Linked DNA regions of Prolixibacter sp. NT017. The protein of the gene in region 2 interacts with the protein of the main gene of each other region in a pairwise test. Links are inferred from orthologs where the notes say so. Each region holds a gene or a part of one and is shown on either strand. Other genes may lie near its edges. The genes, in order: ruvC and ruvA.

Region 1 (11,441 bases), 710 kb from region 2 along the record:
CCAGTGAAAAAATTGAGCGACTGGGTGCCAGCCGTCTCAAAGCAAGCTGACAATTTTTGAAAACATCATAAAGAAAGGGTGCCCGTTCTCCGGACACCCTTTTCTTTTACTATTCGGGTAGTGCATCATCCGTGATGAATTTATCCGGAATTTCCTTTTGTGCTTTCGCGCCAAGCACCCTGATTTTTTCTGCTGTACGAACCAGGTTTCCGCGCCCTGTATGTAGTTTGTTCATGGCCTTGTCGTAATTGTCGCGGGCACTGTCAAGTCCCTTACCTATTTTTTCCAAATCAGCAATGAAGTTGACGAACTTATCGTACAAGGCTCCACTCTGCTGGGCAATTTCCAATGCATTCCGCGTTTGGTTCTCCTGCCGCCAGATGGAAGCAATGGTCCGCAATGAAGCAAGTAACGTTGACGGACTTACTATCACGACTTTGTTGTCCCAGGCATAGCCAAACAAATCCTGATCCTGCTGAACAGCAATACTAAATGATGATTCGATCGGCAAAAAGAGCAGTACAAAATCCGGTGCATTCAGATTCTTCGCTGAAGGATAATGCTTTTCACTCAGCGTTTTTACATGCGAGCGCAACGACAGCAAATGCTCTTTCATCGCTTTTTCGCGTTCCTCATCAGTTGTCGCATTGACGAGCCGTTCGTAGGCAACGAGCGAAACCTTCGAGTCGATAATCAAGTGCTTCTTATCAGGAAGATGGACAATCACGTCGGGACGGATGGTTTTCCCTTCCATGTTCGTGTCGACTACTTCACGCTCGAACTCCTGTCCCTCCGTCAGGCCCGATCTTTCAAGAACACGCTCCAACACAATCTCGCCCCAGTTTCCCTGTTTCTTCACATCGCCTTTCAGCGCCTGAGTTAGGTTTTGTGCATCCGTGGAAATCTTTAGGTTCAAATCCTGCAGCTTTTTCAATTCGGCTTTCAGGTCGGTCTGGTCTTTCAATCCTTTCTCGTAAGTGTCTTCCACTTTCTTCTCGAATAGCTGAATTTTCTCTTTCAACGGATTGAGAATGTCCGAGATATTCTTCTGGTTAACCGTCGTAAATTCCTTCGAGTTCTCTTTCAGAATCTTGCCGGCAATATTTTCAAATTCGGTGGTGAATTTCTTTTGCAGTTGCTCCAGTTCCTTGGCCTGATTTTCCAACCGCTCCTGCATGTTCCGCAAATCGGTTTGTGCTTCCGCCAGGTTCCGGTTCAATATTTCGTTTTTGTCTCTTTCTGCATTCAATACCTTTTTCGATTCTTCCAAATCGAGCTTCAGTGAATTGGTTTGCTGTTCCGCGAGCGATTTTTCCTTATCAGCGAAAGCCAGTTGGGTCATAAACTCTTGCTCGGCTTTGGCCAGATTTTGTGCACCGGTTACTTCGGCAGCTTTCGACATGCCACGTTGAATAAGCCAGCCAATGGCCACACCGACAGCAACTCCGATAACTAAAAAAACAATTTCCATCTTGCGTTGAGATTTCAGGTTTGCTTAAAGGTATAAAAAAAGCGCACGCATCGTTTCAACCGATGGTGCGCTGTGTATTTCGTTTCACTTATTTTTAGGGCATCCGGTAAATAATGGAATTGATAATCATACCGGCTCCAACCGAGGTGAGCACGATGTTGTCACCTGAATTGAAAGCATGATCTTCCATTTTTCCCTTGCTGATTAAATCGTACAGCGTGGGAACCGTTGCCGACGATGAGTTACCGAATTTCCGGATGGTCATCGGCATCAAATCTTTCGGAAAACTGCGCTTGCCATAGAGCTTAAACAAACGTCCGAGAATGGCATCGTCCATTTTTTCGTTGGCCTGATGAATCAGCACTTTGCTCACATCTTCCAAACCAAGACCCGCATCTTCCAAACTTTGTTTTACCACACCAGGAACAACGGATAAAGCATAAACATACACTTTGTTTCCCATCATCCGGATGTACAGTTCGTTGCCTTCGAAAGCCGGATTAACCGATTCGGCCATCTTCAGCCACTCTCCGCCATCAATTGCATCGGCGCGACTGGCGTGTGAAATAATGCCTACCGGGACATCGCTTTCGCGGGCTTCAACAATCACCGCTCCGGCACCATCCGAAAAAATCATCGAATCCCTATCATGCGGATCGCGTACGCGGGAATTCACATCCGAACCGATAACGAGGCCGCGCTTGAAAGTGCCACTCTTAATATATGCATTCGCAACAATCATAGCAGTTGTCCATCCCGGACAACCAGCTACTACATCATGACACATACACGACGGATTCTTGATGTTCAGTATCCTTTTCACGCGCGTAGAAATGGGTGGCATGATGTCGGTACGCGGATTATTGATATCCATGTCGCCAAAGTTGTTGGCCACAATCAGGAAATCAAATGATTCGGCATCGTAACCGGATGATTCGATAGCATCTTTCGCAGCGAAAGCAGCCAGATCGCTTGTTTTATGCTCCGGATTGGCATAACGGCGCTCTTCGATATTGGTGATTTCGTTGAATTTTTGAATGATCTCGGCATTAGCCCGCTCAAACTTCTCTCCGGTTGCCGGGTCATGAAATTCCCAATCGAGGAAATGGTCGTTCGGTATTACTACTGGAGGAATATACGAACCACTACCGACAATAACGGTATAAAGCTTTTTATCCATACAATTTAATTTTTCCCACTCGGGGGAGTATTATGAATTCTTTCCAGTCGAAAATCAGCACCGTCAAATACTCCGTAAGAATACGACTTAATCCACTCTCCCAGTAAAAACAATTTGCTCTCCTGATTCAGGTCGTATTCGAGCGCCAGGTGACGGTGTCCAAAAACAAAATAATCAAAGTGCTTTCCTTCATTAATCATTCTCCGGGCAAACGAAATTTGCTCCTCGTTTTCTTCACCCATAAATCTTGCCCCATCAACGCCGTTGGACAACCGGCTGTGTTTCGACCAGCGATGCGCCAGGCCAAAAGCAAAATTGGGGTGAAGTCTGGAAAATAACCACTGAGCTGCGCGATTATGAAAAAGAGCTTTGATAAACAGGTAGCCTTTATCGGAAGGATTCAGTCCATCGCCATGCGCCAGGAAAAAACGTTTCCCCTTTATTTCGGTTTCAAACGGTTCCCGGTGGACAATAACTCCGGTTTCGGACGGTAAATAATCAAATACCCATACATCGTGATTTCCTGTAAAGAAATGCACGGGAATGCCTTTATCGGTTATTTCTGCTATTTTTCCCAGTACCCTGACGAATCCACGGGGAGCGACTCTTTTGTATTCAAACCAAAAGTCGAAAATATCCCCCATCAGGAAAATCATCTCGGCGTCGTGACTTATCTCCTCAAGCCATGAGACAAACAGCTTTTCCCTTTCGGGATTGTCATTCAAAGCCGGAGCCCCAAGGTGCACATCCGATACAAAATATATTTTATTACGAGACGTCACCCTACTACCTGTATACGAATCTATTTCTCATTTCAAAATCTCTGCAAAGATAGATGTAAAAACGAAGAATTCAAGAGTAAAAATGCTTCGCAGCACTGTTTTCATCGGGTATAAAAAGAAAAAAGACCAGCCAAAAGCTCGTCTTTTTCCGGATTATTTAAGTTGAAATATCACTTCAAATATTTTTGCAACGTATTATTCAGAGCCGGTCCCATCAGGTTTTTCGCCAGAATCGAACCATCCTTGCCCAACAGGTAATTGTACGGAATGGTCTGGATATTGTAATTCCGAACAGCCTGTACACTTCCTTTCATATCGCCAACATTGGTCCAGCTAAGATGGTCCTGCTGAATTGCATTGAGCCATGCGGTACGACTTGTATCGATACTTACCTGGTAAATATCAAATCCCTTCGGATGGTACTTCTTGTAGTTCGCCACCAAAACCGGGTTCATTACACGCGAATCGCGATCCTGACCAGCCCAGAACTGAACCAGCACATATTTGCCACGCATCGACGAAAGGGAAATGTCTTTGCCTTCCGGATTGGGTAAGGTAATATCGGGGCTGTTTTGTCCGGCCTGCTTAATCAGTTGCGTCATTTTTTGGTTATTCTGCTGACGCATTATATCCAGCGTGTTGGAGTGCAGTGCCTTTACCTGGCTACTGTTGGGGTACATGGCCGATAGCGCCGAAGCTGCCACTTTCATAGTATGCAAATCCTGTACAATGAAATTGCCGTCGTCCCATTTCTGGTAAAGCGCCATTACACTTGACAGAGAGAACGGGTGAGCCATCACAAATTTCTTGAGGTATGCTGCATGCTTGTTTTTCAGTGCGACATACTCATCGTTCCACTGCTTACGCTCACTTTCGTAATTAGCATCACCTTTGTGGGTATTAAACAGGCTCTTCAGTGAATCAAGTTGCTGCTTTACATCGGTGTAATGAGTATTCAACTCCTTCACCAACTTCGAGCCGAGCGAACCTTTCACCGTATAATCTGATGGCAAATTCTTGTAACTGCCGTTAACCGTCGCTTGTTCTGTCGAATCGAGCAACAAGGTCACGAAGTTGTGGTCGTTGAATTTCAACAGGTAAAATGTCGGCTCAGTAGCGTTTCCTTTGAGCTCGAATTGTCCTTTGTTGTTAACTCGTACCGAATCGACCGGAATCTGGGAACTCACTTTCAACTCATTCAGATACACCATCTTTCCGCCGGCACCATTGATGGTTCCCGAAACAGAAAAATTGGTTTTCTCTCCGCATGAATAAAGCAGAAAAAGAATGGCTACTGCAAAAAACAATTTTTTCATGTGCTGTTTCTTTTCTTCAAAGGTTAAGGTGTCTTTTCGCCTGTAAAAACCGAAAAGGTTTGTCTCACCTGTGGTTTTAGTCTCACGCAACATCCTGAATATTCACACCCCGGTTTTGCGCTTCGGTTTGCATGGCCGTATTCTGAAAATAGAAGAGCTATGCAGGGAGCAAAAATATAAATTCCACCGATAACTTGGCATCTTCCGCAAGGTTTGTAAAACATTCCCTGCCGATTAGCTGTTTCTCTGAACCGTCGACATGCTTATTTTTCTTTACTTTTGTCGCGAATAAAATTTTACCACAAGTGGAGATTCATAACGGACTTGAACATTTTAATGCCAATAAACCGGTAATTACCATAGGAACGTTCGACGGTGTCCATCTGGGGCACCGACAGGTTATTTCCCGGCTAAAGGAAATCGCCGATTCCGTTAATGGTGAATCAGTGATTTTTACTTTCTACCCACACCCCCGTCTCATTGTCAGTCCTGAAGAGAATACGTTGCGTTTGTTAACAACCCGTGACGAAAAGATTGATCTGTTTCGGGAAATTGGCATCGATCATTTGGTGATTTTTCCGTTTACAGCGGAATTTTCCAAACTCTCCTATGAAGATTTTGTGAGAACCATTTTGGTTGGGAAAATGAACATCAGTCACCTGGTGGTTGGCTACGACCATAAACTGGGACGAAACCGGGAAGGAAATTACACTGTTCTGAAAGCACTTTCCAAGGAACTCAATTTTACCATTGAACAACTGGACGTTTTATTGATGGAAGATGTCAACATCAGCTCAACGAAAATACGTCAGTCGCTGGAAACAGGAAATGTAGCCAGGGCTAACCGATATCTGGGGTACGATTATACGCTAACAGGAAAAGTGATTGCCGGCAACCAACTGGGGCGTAAACTGGGTTTTCCCACCGCCAACATCGAAACGTTGGATGAGCATAAACTCATTCCTCATGACGGTGTTTATGCTGTCAGAGTAAAAATTGACAATTCCGATTACGAGGGAATGCTCAATATCGGAACTCGCCCGACCATCAGTCATAATGCCGATCATCGGAGTATCGAAGTCCACATTTTCGACTTCAATCAGGATATTTACATGCATGAACTAACGCTCTATTTTGTTGGCAAAATCCGCGATGAGCATAAATTCGAATCGATCGATGCTTTGCAGGATCAATTGAAAAAGGACAAAGAGAGCGCACTTGAAATACTTTCGGGACAATAGGCTTTCATCCTCAAACATGGGTGATTATCAGTCTTCAGTTTCGTTCTATTTTTGTTAATTTTGTGAGATTATTAATACAGTTAAATAAATTATGAGTGTTGTAACTGATACCAAAACAGATTATAAAGTCAGGGATATTTCGCTGGCCGATTTCGGAAGAAAAGAGATTGAGATTGCTGAAAAAGAAATGCCTGGACTGATGTCCATCCGTGAAAAATACGGAAAGGAAAAGCCGCTAGCGGGTGCCCGCATTATGGGTTCTCTCCATATGACCATCCAAACTGCCGTGTTGATTGAAACATTGGTAGAACTGGGAGCCGACGTTCGTTGGGCTTCGTGTAATATTTTTTCCACGCAGGATCATGCTGCCGCTGCTATTGCCGCTGCCAATGTTCCGGTATTCGCCTGGAAAGGTGAAACACTGGCAGAATACTGGTGGTGCACTGAGCGCGCCCTGGATTTCGGTGAAGGAAAAGGCCCGCACCTGATTGTTGATGATGGTGGCGACGCAACACTGATGGTTCATCTGGGTTACAAAGCCGAAAAAGATGCTTCCGTTCTGGAGAAAGAAGCAGAAGGTGAAGATGAAGTTGAACTGCAGAAGACATTGAAACGCATCCTGGCTGAAACTCCCAATCGTTGGGGAAATGCAGTTAAGGAACTGAAAGGTGTTTCGGAAGAAACAACAACCGGAGTTCACCGCCTGTACCAAATGATGGAGCGTGGCGAATTGCTGTTCCCGGCCATCAACGTAAACGATTCGGTTACCAAATCGAAATTCGATAATACATATGGCTGCCGCGAATCGCTGGCCGACGGTATCAAACGTGCAACCGACGTGATGATTGCCGGTAAAGTGGTTGTAGTTTGTGGTTATGGCGACGTTGGTAAAGGCTGTGCCCGCTCGATGCGTGGTTATGGTGCCCGTGTGGTCGTTACCGAAATTGACCCGATTTGCGCTCTTCAGGCTGCCATGGAAGGTTTTGAAGTGAAAACAGTGGAAGATGCGCTGAGCGAAGGTAATATCTACGTGACCACTACCGGAAACAAAGATATTATCACCGCTGAACACATGGCCAACATGAAAGATCAGGCCATTGTCTGCAACATTGGTCACTTCGATAATGAAATTCAGGTAGCTCAACTGGAAAAATGGCCTGGAATCAGCAAAAAGAATATCAAACCGCAGGTTGACAAGTATGAGTATCCTGATGGCCACTCTATCTTCTTGTTGGCGGAAGGCCGTTTGGTGAACCTGGGATGTGCCACCGGCCACCCATCGTTCGTAATGAGTAACTCATTTACCAACCAGACACTGGCTCAGCTCGATCTCTGGAAAAATGATTATAAAGTTGATGTTTACCGTTTGCCCAAACATCTTGACGAAGAAGTAGCACGCCTTCACCTGGAACAGTTGGGTGTGAAGATGACAAAATTGACGAAAGAGCAGGCTGAATATCTCGGTGTTCCGGAAAACGGACCGTTCAAACCCGAACATTACCGCTATTAATCAGCAGCCCAAAACATAAAGAAAGGGATGATTGGCGTCCAATCATCCCTTTCTTTATGGGAAGTATCTTAGTCATGTACCCAAAGTCGACCGCCTAAATTTTCAACTTTATAATAATGTAAATTCTGAGTCGAAGGTCCCTTCAGCGGATAGCCACCTCCCATCAAAGTGTATTGTGAGCCACAACAGGAGCAGGTAGCGATACCGCCGGCATCAGGTGTTACCGTACAACTTGCCTTGGCTTCGTACGGACAGCAAGTGTCGAAAGCATAAAACCCATTGCCATTGTTGATGACAATGACGCCTGTATACCCGGCCGGAAACTCTTTGTAATTACCGGGAGCAGTTAACGTATTGTTCGTGGCAAGATTGATATAAAAATCCACTCGAACCTCGGGGAAAAAGGATTGCTGATCCTTTTGACAGCTGTTGGCCGACAGAAGAAACAGTACGACCAAACTAATTTGCAGCCATGGCTTCGATAATCCCTTCAACATTTTTAGTATATTTAGCAACACAGCAGCAAATTTAGGAAAATGCTAAGCAACATGGTTTTACTTACACAAATAAATACAGCCGGCGTTGGCGATTATGTCTTTATCATTCTGATAATTGTTATTTCCATTGTGCAGGCAATTAACAAGCAGCGCAAAAAGGAACGGATGAAACAGATGCAGGACAACGGCGGGAATAACGGTTGGGAACAACCAAAGCGGCAAAGAGAACCGTACAATCCGATGGATGAAAAGCGTGAAGATCCATTCGGAACGTTATTCGATCGCATGGAAGAGATGTTCGATCCGGTACAGTATCCTTCGCCCGAGCCCGAACCACAAATGGAAACTACCAATAAAGTAGGGCAACCGGAAATCAGCAATAAAAAAGTTGAAGAGATTATAACGAAAAGTCGGCAGACGAAAATGCCGGGTGACATTACCGCTACATCGGTCTATCATAAAGGGAAAAAGGAACCACTCAAGAAAAGCATCCGACGGGATTTTGACCCGCGAAAAGCCGTTATCTATTCCGAAATAATCAACCGCAAGTATTGAAAATGGAATAGTTACGTTTCGCGCAGAAAAAACATTTTTTACAACATCCTTCGTGGGATATTCGGGAAAAACCTTAAATTTGTGTTTTACATCGAAGGAAGAGTTCCGTTTTTTTCGGGATTCTTCTTGTTTTTTTATGTGTTAACGAAAAATCTAAGTTAAATGGCAAAGGTTACATATATAACTGCTGAAGGTCTAAAAAAATTGAAAGCTGATCTGGAACGCCTGATGACGGTTGAACGTCCGGCAATTTCAAAGCAGATAGGTGAAGCCATTGAAAAAGGCGATATTTCGGAAAATGCGGAGTACGATGCGGCCAAAGATGCCCAGGGTATGCTCGAAGCAAAAATTGCCAAACTTCAGGAACAGGTAGCCAACGCCCGTATTATCGACCAATCGAAAATTGACTGTTCATCCGTTCAGATTCTGAACAAGGTGACTATCAAGAATAAAAAGAATAATGCCGTCATGGCTTACACTATTGTTTCGGAACACGAAGCTGACCTAAAAGCTGGTAAAATCAGTGTGAATACACCAATCGCACAGGGTTTGCTAGGCAAGAAAGTTGGCGACGAAGTAGAAATTCAGGTTCCGTCAGGTGTGATTCCTTTCGAAGTGGTCAATATTGAAATGGGTGTTTAATACCGGTAAAAACGAAAGTTTATGGCAAGTATTTTCACGAAAATAGTCGAAGGCGAAATTCCTGCATACAAAGTGGCGGAAGACGAAAACTATCTTGCGTTCCTCGATATTTTCCCATTGGCAAAAGGGCATGTACTGGTCATTCCGAAGAAAGAAGTAGATTATCTTTTCGATTTGGACGATGAGTTGTACACCGGTTTGCAGCTGTTTGCCAAGCGAGTAGCTGTCGCCCTGAAAAAAGCCATTCCGTGTAAAAAAGTCGGAGTTGCCGTTCTGGGCCTCGAGGTTCCGCATGCCCATATTCACCTGGTACCTATGCAGAGTGAGAAAGACATCAACTTCTCCAATCCGAAATTGAAACTGTCGGAAGAGGAGTTCAAGGAAATTACGGAAAAGATTAAAAAGGAATTATAATACAGCCAACTGGCTTTGAAAAAAGAAGGGATTGCGATGGCAGTCCCTTTTTTTATTTGATCCGGTCCGGATTTTTCCGGATAAAGTCTTCCCAACTATTGTACGATTTCCCTTTGGCAGGATTTCTTCCCTGCAGGTAATGACATACTGCCGCCGCCAGTCCGTCTGTCGCATCCAGCTCTTTCGGGCGAATCTCCATATTGAACATCTGTTTCAAAAAATAGGCTACCTGCTCTTTCGATGCCGAGCCCGTACCGGTAATGGCTTGTTTGATCTTTAAGGGAGCATATTCGAATATCGGAACCCCCCGATAAAGCGCTGCTGCCATAGCAACTCCCTGCGCCCGCCCCAACTTCAGCATCGACTGCACGTTCTTTCCGTAAAACGGTGCCTCCAACGCGGCTTCGTCCGGCTGGAAGGCATCGACCAAATAAAGGGTCCGCTCAAAAATATGACGAAGTTTCTGGTAGTGATCGCCAAATCCGGACGTTTTCACGACCCCCAACGTAACGATTTGAGCTTTCGTTCCGATGACTTTTACTACGCCATAGCCCATCACATTCGAGCCCGGGTCAATTCCTAATATGGTTTTTTCCTTTTCCAATACAGTTGAATTTCGTTCCGAATTTACCGGTTTATTAGCGAAATGGGGTATAATTTTGAAAAAACTCAAAATCGCGGTTGTTCATTCACCACTCAGATCTGTACGTTCACCACTCAGATCGATACATTCATCAAAAAAACGGAAAATCGGGGTTACCCTACGACCAAAAACGGCATAAAGATTAAGACGTCTTATCTTATTGTCTTGCCAAAATGAAAGAATTAATCCCCGGGAAAAATGATTCCCGATTTTTGAAAACATGGAAACTGGTGGCCATCATTGCCATGGTCTATCTAACGATCATTTCCATTTTCTGGTACATGAAGAAATTCGATTTTGTAGTATTGGTTTTTGTTCTCTTCTCTGTCGTCCATTTTATGGTACGCACCGAAGAATCCTGACTTTTACTTCTTATCCCTAAGCGCCCGGTAATTTTTTCGTGCATCTTCGATGTAAACACTCCCGGGATGATGCAGAACGATGTCTTTGTAAATCTCTTCTGCTTTATCGGGAAGATTTAGCTCTTTTTCATACAACTCTCCCAACCTGAAACGAGCCTCATCACTGTTTTTTCCATCAGGATATTTTTTCAATAAGTCATTATACGCGCTCGCCGCTTCCTGGTAGTTGTGGAGTTTGACCAATATTTTTGCCTTGCGGGAAAAAACCTCCTCATTTAAATCGCTGTAAGGATATTTCTGTTGCAGAGAATCGAGTCGCAGAAGTGCCTGCCGAGGTCGGTTACAAAACTGATCCAAATCGGCACGGGCCAGCATCTGCAAATCGCTGTTGAGTGAATCGGGCGCCTCGTGATTTTCAATCAACAACGAAAGCGCCAGTGCGTCGTTGGCAGTGAGTTTAGCTGTGCTCCCCTTCAAAATATCCATTTGGGCTTTCACCCAATTGAAATCTCCCATGTAATATGCCAACCTGGCCCGCTTAAACTTTGCCTCATCAGCCCAATTGGTTTCCCTCATCTCTTTGCTAACCTGTGCGTACAACAAAACGGCTTCCCAATAGTCGCCTGTACAAACGTTGCAATCGGCCAACTCTACTTTCAGCTTCCCTCTTTGTGTCGGGTTCAATCCCTGTATCTTTCCTGCTCTCTCAAGCAATTCGATGGCTTTGGCCGGTTGATGATTGTAAAATGCTAAAAACTGTGCGTAGTCTTCTATCAAAAACAATGTGTGACGACTTTCGCCCAGATGATGAAATGTAGCCTGAAACAA
Region 2 (13,735 bases):
ATCCCAGTCAAAAGTCGATTGATAACGAGCCGAACCCGATGTCCAGTTCAGTAATGGAATTTTATTAATCGGCAGTGTGTACGATGCGTTCACCGTGTGATGATAATGCGTGTTACGACCTCCGTCGAGAATACTCTGAATAATCGTGTCGCGCCGAGCCTCATACTCATCCTGATTCTTGTTCAGTCTGGCTCCCAACGGCTCTTCCACGCGTGATGTATTCTGAGCCGAAACATCCAGCTTAAGGCTGCGGGTAAGACTGTAACGCAAATCGTAATAACGATCCCAGATAAAATCCTTCTCATAGGAGGAAGGAATGATGAAATCAGGGTTGGTAATATTCCGGTACTGCAGCTCACTATACCGCCGGTTCATATCCGAACGGAAAGAGATCTGTTCCGGCGAATAATAAAAGTTGAAATCACGAATCAGGGAGAACCATGGCGAACGGAACAACTTCACATTTTTGAAAGGCTCCACAGCCTTTGGCCGTGTATTGTAGTTGTACGAAAACAACATGCGTGTATTTCGCGTCTCATTCCTCGTGGTGTTGATATCACGATGATAATACTGGTTAAATGAATAGGTCACCGCGAAATTCGAAATATCATAGACCTTGGGTTTCCCCTTTTTGTTAGGCTTGTCGATGTGCACATTCGTGAAATTGATACTTCTACGGGTCGTATAATCCTGCGATATTCGCTTGATGGAATCCCTTTCGGACTTATTCGCGGCAGCATCCAGCGCATCTTTCAATTTCACATCCGGATCGAGCGGCGAATATTCGGGTGTTTGCACCGCTTTCGAAAAACCGAGGTACATCGGAATCTGCACTCCCGACTTCTCACCAAAGAATTTTCCTAACTGAAGATTCGTAGAAATATCATATTCATGATTGTCTTCCATGCTGCGCTGCTGCATCTTCGAATCGATACTTCCAAAGCCGGCAGTACTGGTTCGTCCGGCAAACGAATAGGTTCCCAAATCAGCCAGGTTACCCGAAACGCGGCCCAAAGCTGCCCATCCACCTTTCTCGTCGAAATCCGTCAGACGAAGTTCGTTGACCCATACTTCCACCGACTTACTTCCCGGATGAGGACTGCCATCCTTATTCCGGATACCAATCATCACCGAAGTCACCTCTCCCAGGTTCGGATTACCCTTCACCTTAATGATGTTCTGGTTGTTGTTCACACCATTCTGAATCTTTTCAAAGACATCATTCAGCGAAAGCTGAGAACCGGCTTGCCGCATTTTGGCATTCCGTTCAAGCTTCAATTTTGGCAACAGATCCAGCGGGATATACATTCGGTTGGCTTCAGGCCATACAATCAACCGGTCGTTCTGCGAATCATTACTGTAGTAACCCGGAGGCGTCAGCTTCAGCGGTATTTCGTATTCGTAATAGTTGTAGCGGTAATCCGACCCGATGCGAATGAAAAGCGACAGATCATCATCGTTCAGCGCATGGTTTTTAATTGCTTCGGCATGCACCTCCATTTTCAGCGTTTTATACCGCCGCATGTCCACTGTGGTAGTCTTATATGCTGCCCGCGCATCGCCGGTTGGCAAATCGATCGTTCGCAGCACCATCGACTGTTCGTTCAGTTGTCGGATCTGCGGGTTGGCGGGGTCAATCACACGGCTGATTCCGGGAGGTAACACGTAGTTCACCGGTTCGCGGTTCGCATTCTCCTCAATGTTAACAGCCGATATCTCGAACTTGGTATTCGGAGAAGGAACACTGTTGTTTTCCGACAAATCCTTTTCATAAATTCGCCAGTCAGAGCGAACCAAATCAAGCGTGGCAAAACGCAATACAACTGGCTTCTTCCATCCGCGCAAGAACATCCGCATAAACCGGATAGAACGGAAATCGGAAATGGTTCCAATGGTCGAAGTCGGTTGCTTGACCGGAATCTTAAACTGGTACCAGGTAATCTCCGAAGTTGTACCATCTTTCAGTTTAACACGCGCTGTTTTCGCGTCGGTGATGTAATTCTTTCCAACAGCCAAATCCCGCCGGTCCAGCTTCAGGTGATACTGGAAATATGACTCATTTTCACTTAACGTATTATCGTCGTTAATATCCTCGGCATCAGGAATCGATGTCGCGGCTGTGCTATAAGGTTCCGGCGACATATCGGAGGTCGGCGAGTTGCCATCGGGATTGTTGTAATTTTTGTATCGCTGAAGAATCCCCAGCTGTTCATTATCGTAATCGGTTCCCCGGAAATAGTGGAAGTTATCATTCGCCGGGTCGGCATAAACCTTAGCGTATACACTATCGACCAACAAGCCTTTTAACTGGTCGAGATACGTTTTATAAAAACTCTCTTCATCTTTCGAGTCCAAACCATCCAAACCAATATCCTGGTAACGGCGGGCCTGTGGGTTATTATCGAATGCCTTCACCAACGACTGTTGTCTCGAAACACGTCCCCAGGCGGTCGTATCGCAGGTAGCTGCGTAATTACCGTCGGCAGGTAATCCGTTCTCAAACGATTTTCTTCCATCGCGAAGAATATCCTCTGACACATTTCCCAAGTCGAAATACAAATCTCCACCGGGATTTTGCTGCAACGTATCTTCGGCAAACGGATCCATCATCCAAAACTCGATGTACTCGATATTCGCCGCTTCAAAATCGCTGGTTTGAACCTGTCGCATAATTCCCCCCCAACGCGTCTCCGGCTGATTCAAAGAACCATCTTGAGCCACACCCGCTGAATAAGCCGAAGGATAGGTATCGAAGTTATAAGGGCCTTTTTCCGAAGGGTAATATGCCAAATCCAATGTCGGAATATTCGTAGGTTGACCAACAGGTGTCTGCCTGTCAGGATAAATTTCACTCTGATACACCTCGCGCACATAGTTGCTCGAGCGCTGCTTCGGAAACTGTATCAGATGCTTTGGTGTAGTTGCTGTATTTCGTTGCAAAAGTGGATCGATAACATACCACGCCAGCTTTGCCCGGTTGTAACCATTGGCCAGGTTGTCAACCAGCTCCCCTTCCGGGAACATATCCTGTCCCTGCGGCGTACTGGCGAAAGTCCACGCATGCTGCGTTTTCATATCGATGGTTGTTTTCGTTCCCTCGAAATCATCGATATACACCGCACCCTCGTTCGAAATCACCTTTGAGTGCCCCGGTAGTAACTGTGCAAACTCCGCATCCACAGCCACTTTCGATTCCGCTTTCGTATCCAGGAATGGGAGCGCATCCACCAAATTGGTAATCAGCTGCGATTTCGTTTTATACGAAGCATTCAAACCCAGCATGGTATTCGAAATGGGATCTTCACCGTAATTCACTTTCTGTGTCAGCGGTTTTTCGTGCAAATACATTACCGTACCGCCCAGGTTGAAGTTCTTGTTGAACTCGTAATTCATATGGGTTCCCAGCAAGGTCTTCCGCTGCATACTGAAGAGATTGTTACTCTCGGTGAAAACCGAAATAGGCGTTCCCGATTCGAGCAGCCCCTGGTTAATAATCTTCACCGTTCCCTGGGCGTAGTCCACCACATAATCGACGTTTTCCGTCAGTTCGCGTCCGCCTGCAGTAACTTTCACCGATCCCCGCGCGACGTTAATTGTGTTCAGCGAAATTTCGTTGCTGGCACTTCCCTTGTAACTACCTACCAACTGATATTTGTTTTTCTCCGCATCCTGTTCGGCTACCGTTTTTGTCTCGTCGTACAAACTCTGGAAAACATACCGGTCGATTGCCGTCTGATCACTTCCAAGTTGCTTTTTCAGGTTGGAACCGAATGGCTGAACCACCGGGAAGAACACCCGTCCGGTAGCAGCATCGATCGTCACGCCGTCGATGAAGTCAAATAGTCCATCGGGATAGGGATCTTTTTGCTTGTTCAAATTATCAAGGTTCATCACCTTGAGCAGTATTTTCTCTTTCAGTGGACCTGTCGGCAAGTAGTTCAAATTGGTACCCGTCGAATCGTTCTGGTATTCCACATCGAAACGGAAATCTTCCGGAGAAAGCTGATAAGCCCCAAGATTATAAACGTTTTTCATCATCAAATCCCAGTTCTTGAATTTGGGATTTAAGTCGGTCCCCTTAATTAATTTCAGAACCAACGTCTGCGGCGCATCAATACCATCGGTCGAGAATTCCCCCACCTGGTAAGTTTTTCCGTTGGCTGTATACTGATAAGCCACAGCCAGCACCTCATCCGCATTCAGCGCTGAATTAAGCGAAATATAACCCAGTCTTTTGTTGACGGTATATTCTGAAGGAGAGAGCCTGCGGGCATTTTCAATTTTTTCGTAGTCGCGTCCGGCCACAAAACCTCGACTGGCCAACGGAGCCATTACCTGTGTCAGCTGCGCTATATTACGGATACCGGAATAAGTAGATGTAATCGAAGTGTACATCTGGTTGGCACCATTGAACGTATAAACGTTTTCCGGGTACGAAAGTCCGGGAGTGTCACCAAACTCTGAAATGGACTGATTTTCTCGGTTACCGCCCCGCTCACCCAGGTCGGTTAACGCCAAAATATTTCGGGATTCCTTAAAGTCGTTGGATTTATTGGTAACCCACACCTCCACCTTGTTGATGGTAATGGCTGAATTGATAACCGGAAGGTTGGCCAGTGCCTGATCGTAGTGATCGTAAAAATACTGCCCGAGGAAGAAGTGCCGGTTGGCATCGTAATCCGTCACATCGAGCTTGAACTTCGTCTTCTGGGCGCCGCCTTCCGTTTCAATGGTCTTGGTTTCTCCTTTTTGTTGCGAGAAAATTGTCGAAACGGCAAGTTTACCAAACTGCAAATCCGTTCTCACCCCGAAAAGGTTCGTCCCTCCGGTAATCAATGAACCCGACAATGGCATCGAAACGTTACCGGCCTCCACATTCTTCACAATCTCATCCTCATCGCCGGTGTAGTTCAGCTTCATTTTGTTTTCGAAATCGAAAGTCGCTTCGGTATTATAATTCACCCGCATATTCAGCTTACTTCCGATTTGTCCCACCACATTCATGTTCACTTTCTCGTTGAAATCGAATGTCGTGGTTTTGCGCATCCTTTCGGGAATGGAAGGATTATCGATGCGGTTGGTTTGCACGCCAAGACTCAGCTCAACGTAACCCTGCGGGCGAATGCTCACGGTATTGGACCCGAAAATTCTATTGAAGGATTCGCCACCTACTTTAAGTTGGGGAATGAGTTGCGACTGTTGTTCGAAGGATTGCTGTGCCATCCGTTGCCGCCAGTAACGCTTGATAGATTCCTGAAAATCCCAATGGCGATACTCTTCCAGCGACATGGTACGCGGTAGCCTATAGTTGAAGTCACCAATCCGGTCGTAGAAAATATAATCGCCGGTTTCCGGATCGTACTCCACCTCCTTTTTCATATTCGAAGGATCATGAAGATACAAGGCGGATGAATCCTGTTGTCCTGCATTTCCGAAGGGGCCTTTATCCCGAAAGGGATAGGGTAATTTCCCAATGGTATCTACGGCAAGCGTATCACCCTCTTCTTTAACCGGACCGTTATCATTCCACCTGACAGCTTTTCCCATGTTGACCGACGCATCGCTGTTTCCGATAATGGACACAACGATAATCAGCAGGGGAATAGCCAGTATATATCTACGGTACCTTCTCAACACCAGCTACTACAAATTTTTTCCGCAAAAATGCAGGGAAAGGGAGCCCTCAAAGATTTTTCAGCGCAATTTTAATGGTTTCCTCAACAGAAATACCCGGATTGTCGGAAAAAATCCGGTCCAGTGCTTTTTCGATTGCCCGCTTGTTGAACCCCAGCATCACCAAAGCAGATAACGCTTCTTCCCGCGTGGTATTGTCTGCTTTGTCGAAAACCTGCACTGATTCTGATGATTTACCGATTTTATCCTTCAAATCGATGATAACCCGCTGCGCCGTCTTGGCTCCAATGCCTTTGATACTTTTGAGCACATTCACATTCTCGGTAGCGATGGCGTCTCTCAACTGTTCCGGCTGATACGACGAAAGCATCATAACAGCCGTATTGGCTCCGATGCCGTTTACCGATATCAGTAACCTGAAGATTTCCCGCTCATCCCGATCGGCAAAACCATACAGGAGATGAGCATCTTCGCGAACAATTTGCTGAAGAAAAACCGTCACATTTTCCCGTCCGTTCAAACGGGTATAGGTGGTTAGTGAAATGTTGATAAAGTACCCGATACCTCCGGCCTCAACAATGACCGAAGCAGGCGTTAGTTCAGTGATATTTCCCTTGATGTATTCGTACATCCTTTGCGTTCATTCAAGTTTATTCATGGAATCGGGGAGAACTCTATTCTCCCCCGGTTCGATCGATCTCCTGGCTCTGCAACGGATCTTTCGAAAATTCTTTGTACTGCTCCCGGTTCAGGAACAGGTCGATGGCCAGGTACATGGCATTCCGGAATGAATCTTCCGACGCATTACCTTCGCCAGCCAGACTGTAAGCCGTTCCGTGTCCCGGCGATGTTCTGACAATAGGCAAACCTGCAGTGAAGTTCACACCCGACTCGAACGACGCCAGCTTAAAAGGCGTCAGTCCCTGGTCGTGATACATCGCCAGAATAGCATCGAATTTCTTGTAATCGGCCGAACCAAAAAATCCGTCGGCCGGATACGGTCCCATGGCGATAATCCCTTCTTCATTGGCAGTTTTGATTGCCGGAATAATCTCGCGCTCTTCTTCGTCACCAATCAATCCATGATCACCAGCGTGCGGATTCAACGCCAGAACTGCAATACGGGGCTTGTGCAACGTAAAGTCTTCCATCAATGTCCGGTTCAATACCCGGAGCTTACTCAGGATCATGTCTGTGGTAATCGTCGAGGCCACTTTCGACAGCGGGATGTGCTCGGTAACAATACCAACCTTCAGGTCGTTGCTCACCATCAGCATCAGGTGATCTTCCGCCTTAAACTCTTCGGCCAGATACTGCGTGTGTCCCGGAAAGTGAAATACGTTGGACTGAATATTCTCCTTGTTGATAGGAGCCGTAATCAGCACGTCAATCTTTCCCTCTTTGATATCCTTGACAGCCGCTTCAAGCGCCATGTAGCTGGCTTCGCCGGCCATCTTGGTCGACTTACCCAGTTCGACCCGGATATTTTCATCGATGCAGTTAATGATATTGGGCCGCTTGGGCACTGCTTCCTCCGCCGCGTTAATGTGGTTAAAACTGAAGTTGTTAATATTTAACGCCTTTCGGTGATAAGCGGCTACTTTGGGCGAACCGTAGACAATGGGAGTACAGTTTTCCATTATCCGGTTGTCCAGCAGAGCCTTCATGATAACCTCATAACCAATTCCGTTGATGTCGCCGTGCGTAATTCCGACCTTGACAATATGTTGCTTCATAGTCCTGTCTAAATGTTAGATTTTCAACAATTCCCCCAAGGAGAAAGGATGGTCAAATTTAAACTTTTCTTCGGTATATCCCTGACCGCCCCGCGTTTTTATAGAGGTTTCAGAGCATATCATCCAACCAGGCTTTTCAGGAAACGGTACAACAGGCGCACACCGGTACCCGTCGCTCCTTTACCACGATAGCTATCAGGTTGGTTCAGAAATGCGGCTCCAGCAATATCCAGGTGGATCCAAGGATAGTCCACAAAGTTTTCGAGAAATTTCCCGGCGGTGATCATTCCTGCTTCGCGCGGCCCCAGGTTTTTCAGGTCGGCAATATCCGATTTCAACAATTCGCCATATTCTTCCCAAAAAGGAAATTCAACCACCCGTTCGTACACTTCATGCCCGGCTTTTTGAAGTTGCTGCATCACTTCCGGTTTCGCTGTTCCCATTCCGGCAATTCCGTAATGTCCCAGCGCAACGGCTGCTGACCCGGTTAATGTAGCCGCATCAATGACCAGCTGCGGTTCAAATTTCTTCGCATAGCTCAATGCATCCGCCAGCAACAAACGCCCTTCTGCATCGGTATTGAGCACTTCCACCGTTTTGCCGCTATGCATCGTAATCACATCGCCCGGAACATAAGCGTTTCCGTCAGGGCGGTTATCGGTAGCCGGAATCAGTGCAATAACATGCAATGGCAAACGGTTCAGCGCAGCCGCATAAATGGCACCACCAACAGCAGCACCTCCAGCCATATCCGATTTCATGTAATCCATCGAATTGGGCGTCGGCTTGAGGCTCATACCTCCCGTATCATACACCACACCTTTACCCACCAGGACAATCGGTTTTTCATTCACCGGTTTTTCCGGTTTCCACTCCATGATGGTGAAGGTCGGAGGATCGATACTTCCTTTGTTGACCGCCAGCAGGCCGCCCATTTTCAGCGATTCAATTTTTTGCTTATGGAAAACATCCACCGTCATTCCGGCTTCTTTTCCCATTTTGGTGAAAGCTTCTGCCAAACGTTCAGCATTCATGTGCGACAGCGGTTCGTTCACTAAATCGCGTGTTTGGCAAACACTCTTCACCAAGTTGGTCAATTCTGTTACGTCAGCATCACTCAGTTGCTCAGAAACCAAAGACAAATTCTTTAGCGGACTCTCTTTCCCTTTTTTGTCGGTAAAATGGTTCAAAAACCGGTAGCTGCTCAATGCCACTCCTTCGGCGACAGCCAAAACAGCCTGGGCATCATTTCCTGATATGCCCAGTTCTTCCAGTTTTTCTTCCGTCGCCCGCACTGCAATTTCATTTCCTTTTTTCCGGCATTCCTCTAAAAATGCCTCTTCATCTTTGCACTGTTTGGGAACAACCAGAAAAATCCATCCGTCCATCCGGTTGATGAAGATTAATTCTGCTTTATCTTCCAACCGCTTTTCGGCATATTTTTTTTCTTTCTCGCCGAGCGGAACAGAGGCCAACTCCGAGCTATCTTTTAATATGTATATCAGATTATTACCATTGTGCTCACTTTGTCTTTTCAGTTCCATATCGAAAATTTTAATTTACTGATGCAACATTATCCCCTGAAAAAGGTTGAATCTTTTTAAAAAGGATAGCCGTAAACATCAGCGACTATCGTATTTGAAAATTAGTACCTTTACGCCAAATTTTTACTACATGAATTTCGAATCAATATACCAAAAAGCCTTAAATTTTGAGGCATTGACCGTTGATGAAGGATTGCTGCTGTATGAGCATGCTCCCACTCCGGAGTTGATGCATGTAGCAAATGAGTTGCGGAAAAAGAAGGTGCCCGGCAACGTGGTAACCTGGATAATCGACCGCAACGTAAATACCACCAACATATGTGTGGCCCACTGTAATTTCTGTAATTTCCGACGCGATATCGGCGATAAGGATGTCTATACAACCACCATCGAAGAGTACTCTGAAAAAATTGAGGAGATGCTCAAGCAGGGTGGTAACCAGCTGCTTCTCCAGGGCGGCATGCACCCGCGATATGGTATCAAGTTTTACACCGACCTGTTCAGTGAGTTAAAGCGCCGTTATCCGGAAGTGAAACTGCACTCGCTGGGACCGCCTGAGGTGGCACACATCGCCAAGCGCTCTCGTTTGAGCTTCCGCGATACGCTTATCCAACTGCGGGATTCGGGGCTGGATAGTCTGCCCGGAGCCGGTGCAGAAATTCTGTCGGATCGGGTTCGCCGGATTTTATCACCCGGAAAGTGCAACACGCAGGAGTGGCTTGACGTAATGCGCGAAGCCCACAAACTGAAAATGGTGACTTCGGCTACCATGATGTTCGGAACGATTGAAACCAACCGCGAGCGCATCGAACACCTGGCTTTGCTTCGCGATGTGCAGGACGAACGCCCGGAAGGCAGCGATGGTTTCACGGCTTTCATCCCGTGGCCGGTGATGCTCGAAGATACCGAGCTCTATCAAAACATTGAAGTTACTCCGATTGAGCCAATGGAATATGTGCGGATGATTGCCGTTGCGCGTATTATGCTGAACAATGTGACCAACATCCAGGCATCGTGGTTAACAGTAGGAAGAGATACCGCGCAGCTTTGTCTGAATGCCGGAGCTAACGACATGGGTTCCATCATGATTGAGGAAAATGTCGTTTCTGCCGCAGGCGCATCGTACCAGATGAATGCCAAAGGTATTCAGCAATCCATTATCGATGCTGGTTTCCGTCCACAACTGCGTAACCAGGGTTACGAGCATGTGGAGTTGCCGGAAATGGTTCCGGAATTGCAGCCGGCATAGTTAAAAAGAAACTTTACTCTCGAGAGTTACCACATAAAAAAGAGGCGGAATAATTAGTTCCGCCTCTTCTTTTTTATGCCCAATTGCTTTCGAAAATTTATTTCGTTTCTACCGAATCTACCGGTGGCGCACTCGTGTCGTTGCCCATCTCAGCCATCCGGTTAATCTTGTCGTTCTTTTTCTGGTCGGGGAAGCGCACCGAATAAATCATGGCTTCCACCTGCCTCATCAATTCCCGCTTATCTTTCTTCGGAGCATAAACAAATCCTTCCAGTGTCAGTACACGACCACGAATCGGGTCGAGTGTGCTGATGCTAACAAAAGGACCTCCCATGAAATCGCCGTGCACCTTCCAGAGCCCGCGCAGCATAGCAGTGTAATTACCGTTCAGCTTAAAGGCACGGAAAAGAGTGGGAATCTGTCGCTCTGTCATCATGTAAGTGCCTTTATCGGGTCCGGGAACGTTTTTCTTCAGGACCGAATCGCGCTTATTCAGCAGATAATTCCTGGTAAAGGTACTATCGGAAGTATACGGGTACCAGTAAGCGATTACATCCTGGCTGATGTTCGGAGTTTCGTAACGAATCCACACAAAATTGGTCGTATCCACTGAAACCACAAATCCCTTCGGCACGTTGAGCGTAAAGTGGTGCTCTTTTGCCATCCGCTCGGCAACCGCATCGTTTTTAAATTTCCGGTCGGCATACATTTTCATCAGCCGGTTCCGCTCTTCTTTCACGAAGATGCTCACGATATCGTTTCCCTTTTTGGCAAAGAAATCGGTAAAACTCTTTTCATTGGGCGCCTGTACCGAAACAATTATCTGCGGTTTCGCCCACACATTGCGCTGTATCGTAATCTTAGGTTCTTTCACCGAAGGGTTAATCTTTGTCAGCAGAAGATTTCTGCCGGTTTTAAAAATCTCGCCAAATGCCTGCGGCGGGATATGCACCACGTTCAACATCGGCTCCTCCTGGGGCAAATCGGCAACAGGCTGCGCCAGGAAATGAAAGATGGTATCGCCTGCCTCGCCCTCCCAGGTAGCCTTAGGAATCACGACAACAATTTCGCCTGGCTTTCCGGTAGAATTTTTCATTGTTGGATTACTGTCTCCCCCGCAGGAGGAAAGCATCGCTCCCAATACAAAGGTGACAGTCAGTTGAAATAGTATCTTCTTCATGATACGCTATATTTTAGATTTATTGACTCGATAAGAAAATAAACAGAAACAACCTTGCGACAAAACCGTAATCCGGTTCCCATTCCGGGACGAATCACAAATGGTCAGGTCAAGGCTGCATGGTTATCAAACGTTGTCTTACAAAATGATACAATGGTTAATTCGAAATTAACAAAATCATTTTAGGAAAAAAAGTTAAAGAATATCAACGAACAAACCCCGGCTCATCTGAACCAGGGTTCTGTGTTGTATCAGTCTGAATATTTTTCAGTCTACTCTTTGAGTGTCTCTTTCGAACTCTCCTCTTTCTTCGAAGATTTCTCCTCGGAACCGCCCTCATCGTTGGTGGCGTTTTTAAACTCTTTCATACCCTTCCCAAGGCCGCGCATCAGTTCCGGTATCTTCTTGCCTCCAAACAGAAGCAGAACAATGACCAGTATGATAATGATTTCCTGCGGGCCAATGAACCCTGCTATCACGAATAAGTTCATAATGTCATGTTTTAAAGGTTTGGTTACAAATTTAGAATTTTTTTCATACGATGTTCTTCATCCACTGGAAATGACACACTAACCCTTGAATAATTTGATAATGTCGTTTCCGTTGGCGAAAATCAGCAGTGCAAACAGAATCACCATTCCGGCAATCTGCGCGTACTCCAGGAATTTATCGCTGGGCTTACGGCCCGAAACAATTTCGTAGAGCAGGAACAATACATGGCCACCATCGAGTGCCGGGATGGGCAGAATATTCATTACGGCCAAAATAATCGACAGGAAGGCGGTCAGGTTCCAGAACGAACGCCAGTCCCAAATGCCCGGGAAAATGTTACCGATAGCGATAAAACCACCCAATGATTCGTATGCTTTCGTTTCGGGCTGAAACAACAGCTTGAATTGCTTCAGGTAATTATCCACGGTATTAAAACCTTTCGTCACACCGGCCGGAATGGATTGCCAAAAGCCATAGGTGAGTGTTTTAAAAGTAAACAAGCTGTCGAGGTTCATCATGGTACGTTCGACCCCAAGCAGCCCATTCTCACCAATCGTCACCGGTAACGTCTTTGTCGCACCGTCCCGGTCAATGGTCACATCCACCGTTTTGCCTTTCGCATCTTTCAGTGCCTCAACAAACTGGTCGTTGTAGGTAAAATGCTGTCCGTTGATGGCTACTACTTTGTCGCCAATATCCATTCCGGCATCCCGCGCGGGCGATTTCTTCATGAATCCATGCACCTGAAGGGAATAAGGAATCCGGACGCCCATTACGTTTTTATTATTCAGCAGCTTGGCAATATCTTCCTGCGTAATCGGAACTCTCACATCCTTGCCATCGCGCTCCACCTCTACATAGCTCGCCTTTTCAAGCACAATGGTCGGAACGATTTTCGTGAAATCAGCAACCTTCTTGCCGTCAACATTTAATATTTTATCGCCGTTCTGGAAACCAATTTCTTTACCGGTATCACTAGTGACGATTCCGTACTTCACATTGGCTGTCGGCAAATATTGTTCGCCCCAGGTGTACAACACCATGGCATACAGGAAGAGCGCAAAAAGAAGGTTGAACAGCACACCGCCAATCATGATTAACAGACGCTGCCAGGCCGGTTTCGAACGGAACTCCCATGGCTGCGGAGGTTGTTTCATCTGCTCTTTGTCCATCGACTCGTCGATCATCCCCGAGATCTTCACATAACCACCCAGTGGCAGCCAGCCGACGCCGTACTCGGTTTCGCCTTTTTTAAATTTAAAGAGCGAAAACCACGGATCGAAGAAAAGGTAGAATTTTTCAACCCGGCACTTAAAGAGCTTGGCGAAAATAAAGTGTCCAAACTCGTGAAGGACAACCAGAATCGAAAGACTCAGGATAAGCTGAGCCGCCTTAACCAAAACAACCATAGTATCTTTATCGAATCGTTTTTAACTATTTTCATTTACCAATGAGACAGCCCTTTCGCGAGCTTCCCGATCGGTTTCAACATAATCTTCGTACGAAGGTTCATTCACCAACGAAGTTTTCATCATAACTGCCTCATTGATACACGCCATCTCGGTAAAAGCGATTTTTCTGTCGAGGAATGCTTTTACAGCTATTTCGTTGGATGCGTTGAGTGAACAGGCGATATTTCCGCCCTGATGCAAAGCCTCATACGAAAGTGCAAGATTACGAAAATTTTCGGTATCGGGTGTATCGAATGTGAGTGTCGGGTAATCAGAGAACCGGAAGCGAGGGAAATCGCTGGCTAACCTTTCGGGATAAGCCAATGCGTACTGAATCGGGACCCGCATATCGGGCATGCCCAGCTGCGCTTTCAAGGCTCCGTCCTCAAACTGAACGAGCGAGTGAATGATACTCTGCGGATGCACCACCACGTCAATCTGTTCCGGCT

What was found.
Region 1: the proteins of ruvA (region 2) and ruvC interact in binary tests that used the Escherichia coli proteins (3 or more experiments, as listed by UniProt). The link is inferred for Prolixibacter sp. NT017 from one-to-one orthologs.

Annotation. Positions count from the first base shown.
Region 1 is NZ_BLAV01000001.1:3,925,039-3,936,479, forward strand. The notes cover bases 8,437-11,212. They hold ruvC (crossover junction endodeoxyribonuclease RuvC), read right to left. Parts: upstream 10,213-11,212; coding sequence 9,661-10,212; downstream 8,437-9,660. Other genes in these bases: GJU87_RS16460 (hypothetical protein), read left to right, coding at 8,437-8,552; greA (transcription elongation factor GreA), read left to right, coding at 8,715-9,194; GJU87_RS16470 (HIT family protein), read left to right, coding at 9,216-9,608; GJU87_RS16480 (hypothetical protein), read left to right, coding at 10,425-10,613; GJU87_RS16485 (tetratricopeptide repeat protein), read right to left, coding at 10,617-11,212. In the rest of the region: ATP-dependent Clp protease ATP-binding subunit ClpX, read left to right, coding at 1-50; DNA recombination protein RmuC, read right to left, coding at 110-1,471; GJU87_RS16430 (3-oxoacyl-ACP synthase III family protein), read right to left, coding at 1,566-2,651; GJU87_RS16435 (UDP-2,3-diacylglucosamine diphosphatase), read right to left, coding at 2,657-3,433; GJU87_RS16440 (TlpA disulfide reductase family protein), read right to left, coding at 3,604-4,749; GJU87_RS16445 (bifunctional riboflavin kinase/FAD synthetase), read left to right, coding at 5,055-5,990; ahcY (adenosylhomocysteinase), read left to right, coding at 6,079-7,500; GJU87_RS16455 (hypothetical protein), read right to left, coding at 7,569-7,997; more of GJU87_RS16460, read left to right, coding at 8,049-8,436; more of GJU87_RS16485, read right to left, coding at 11,213-11,441.
Region 2 is NZ_BLAV01000001.1:4,636,156-4,649,890, reverse strand. What follows is about bases 4,475-7,441. They hold ruvA (Holliday junction branch migration protein RuvA), read right to left. Parts: upstream 6,266-7,441; coding sequence 5,684-6,265; downstream 4,475-5,683. Other genes in these bases: pdxA (4-hydroxythreonine-4-phosphate dehydrogenase PdxA), read right to left, coding at 6,309-7,370; sprA (cell surface protein SprA), read right to left, coding at 4,475-5,637. In the rest of the region: more of sprA, read right to left, coding at 1-4,474; GJU87_RS19325 (M17 family metallopeptidase), read right to left, coding at 7,490-8,914; mqnC (cyclic dehypoxanthinyl futalosine synthase), read left to right, coding at 9,045-10,163; GJU87_RS19315 (DUF4837 family protein), read right to left, coding at 10,261-11,343; tatA (twin-arginine translocase TatA/TatE family subunit), read right to left, coding at 11,616-11,834; RIP metalloprotease RseP, read right to left, coding at 11,913-13,244; GJU87_RS19300 (1-deoxy-D-xylulose-5-phosphate reductoisomerase), read right to left, coding at 13,266-13,735. UniProt on the Escherichia coli protein: The RuvA-RuvB-RuvC complex processes Holliday junction (HJ) DNA during genetic recombination and DNA repair.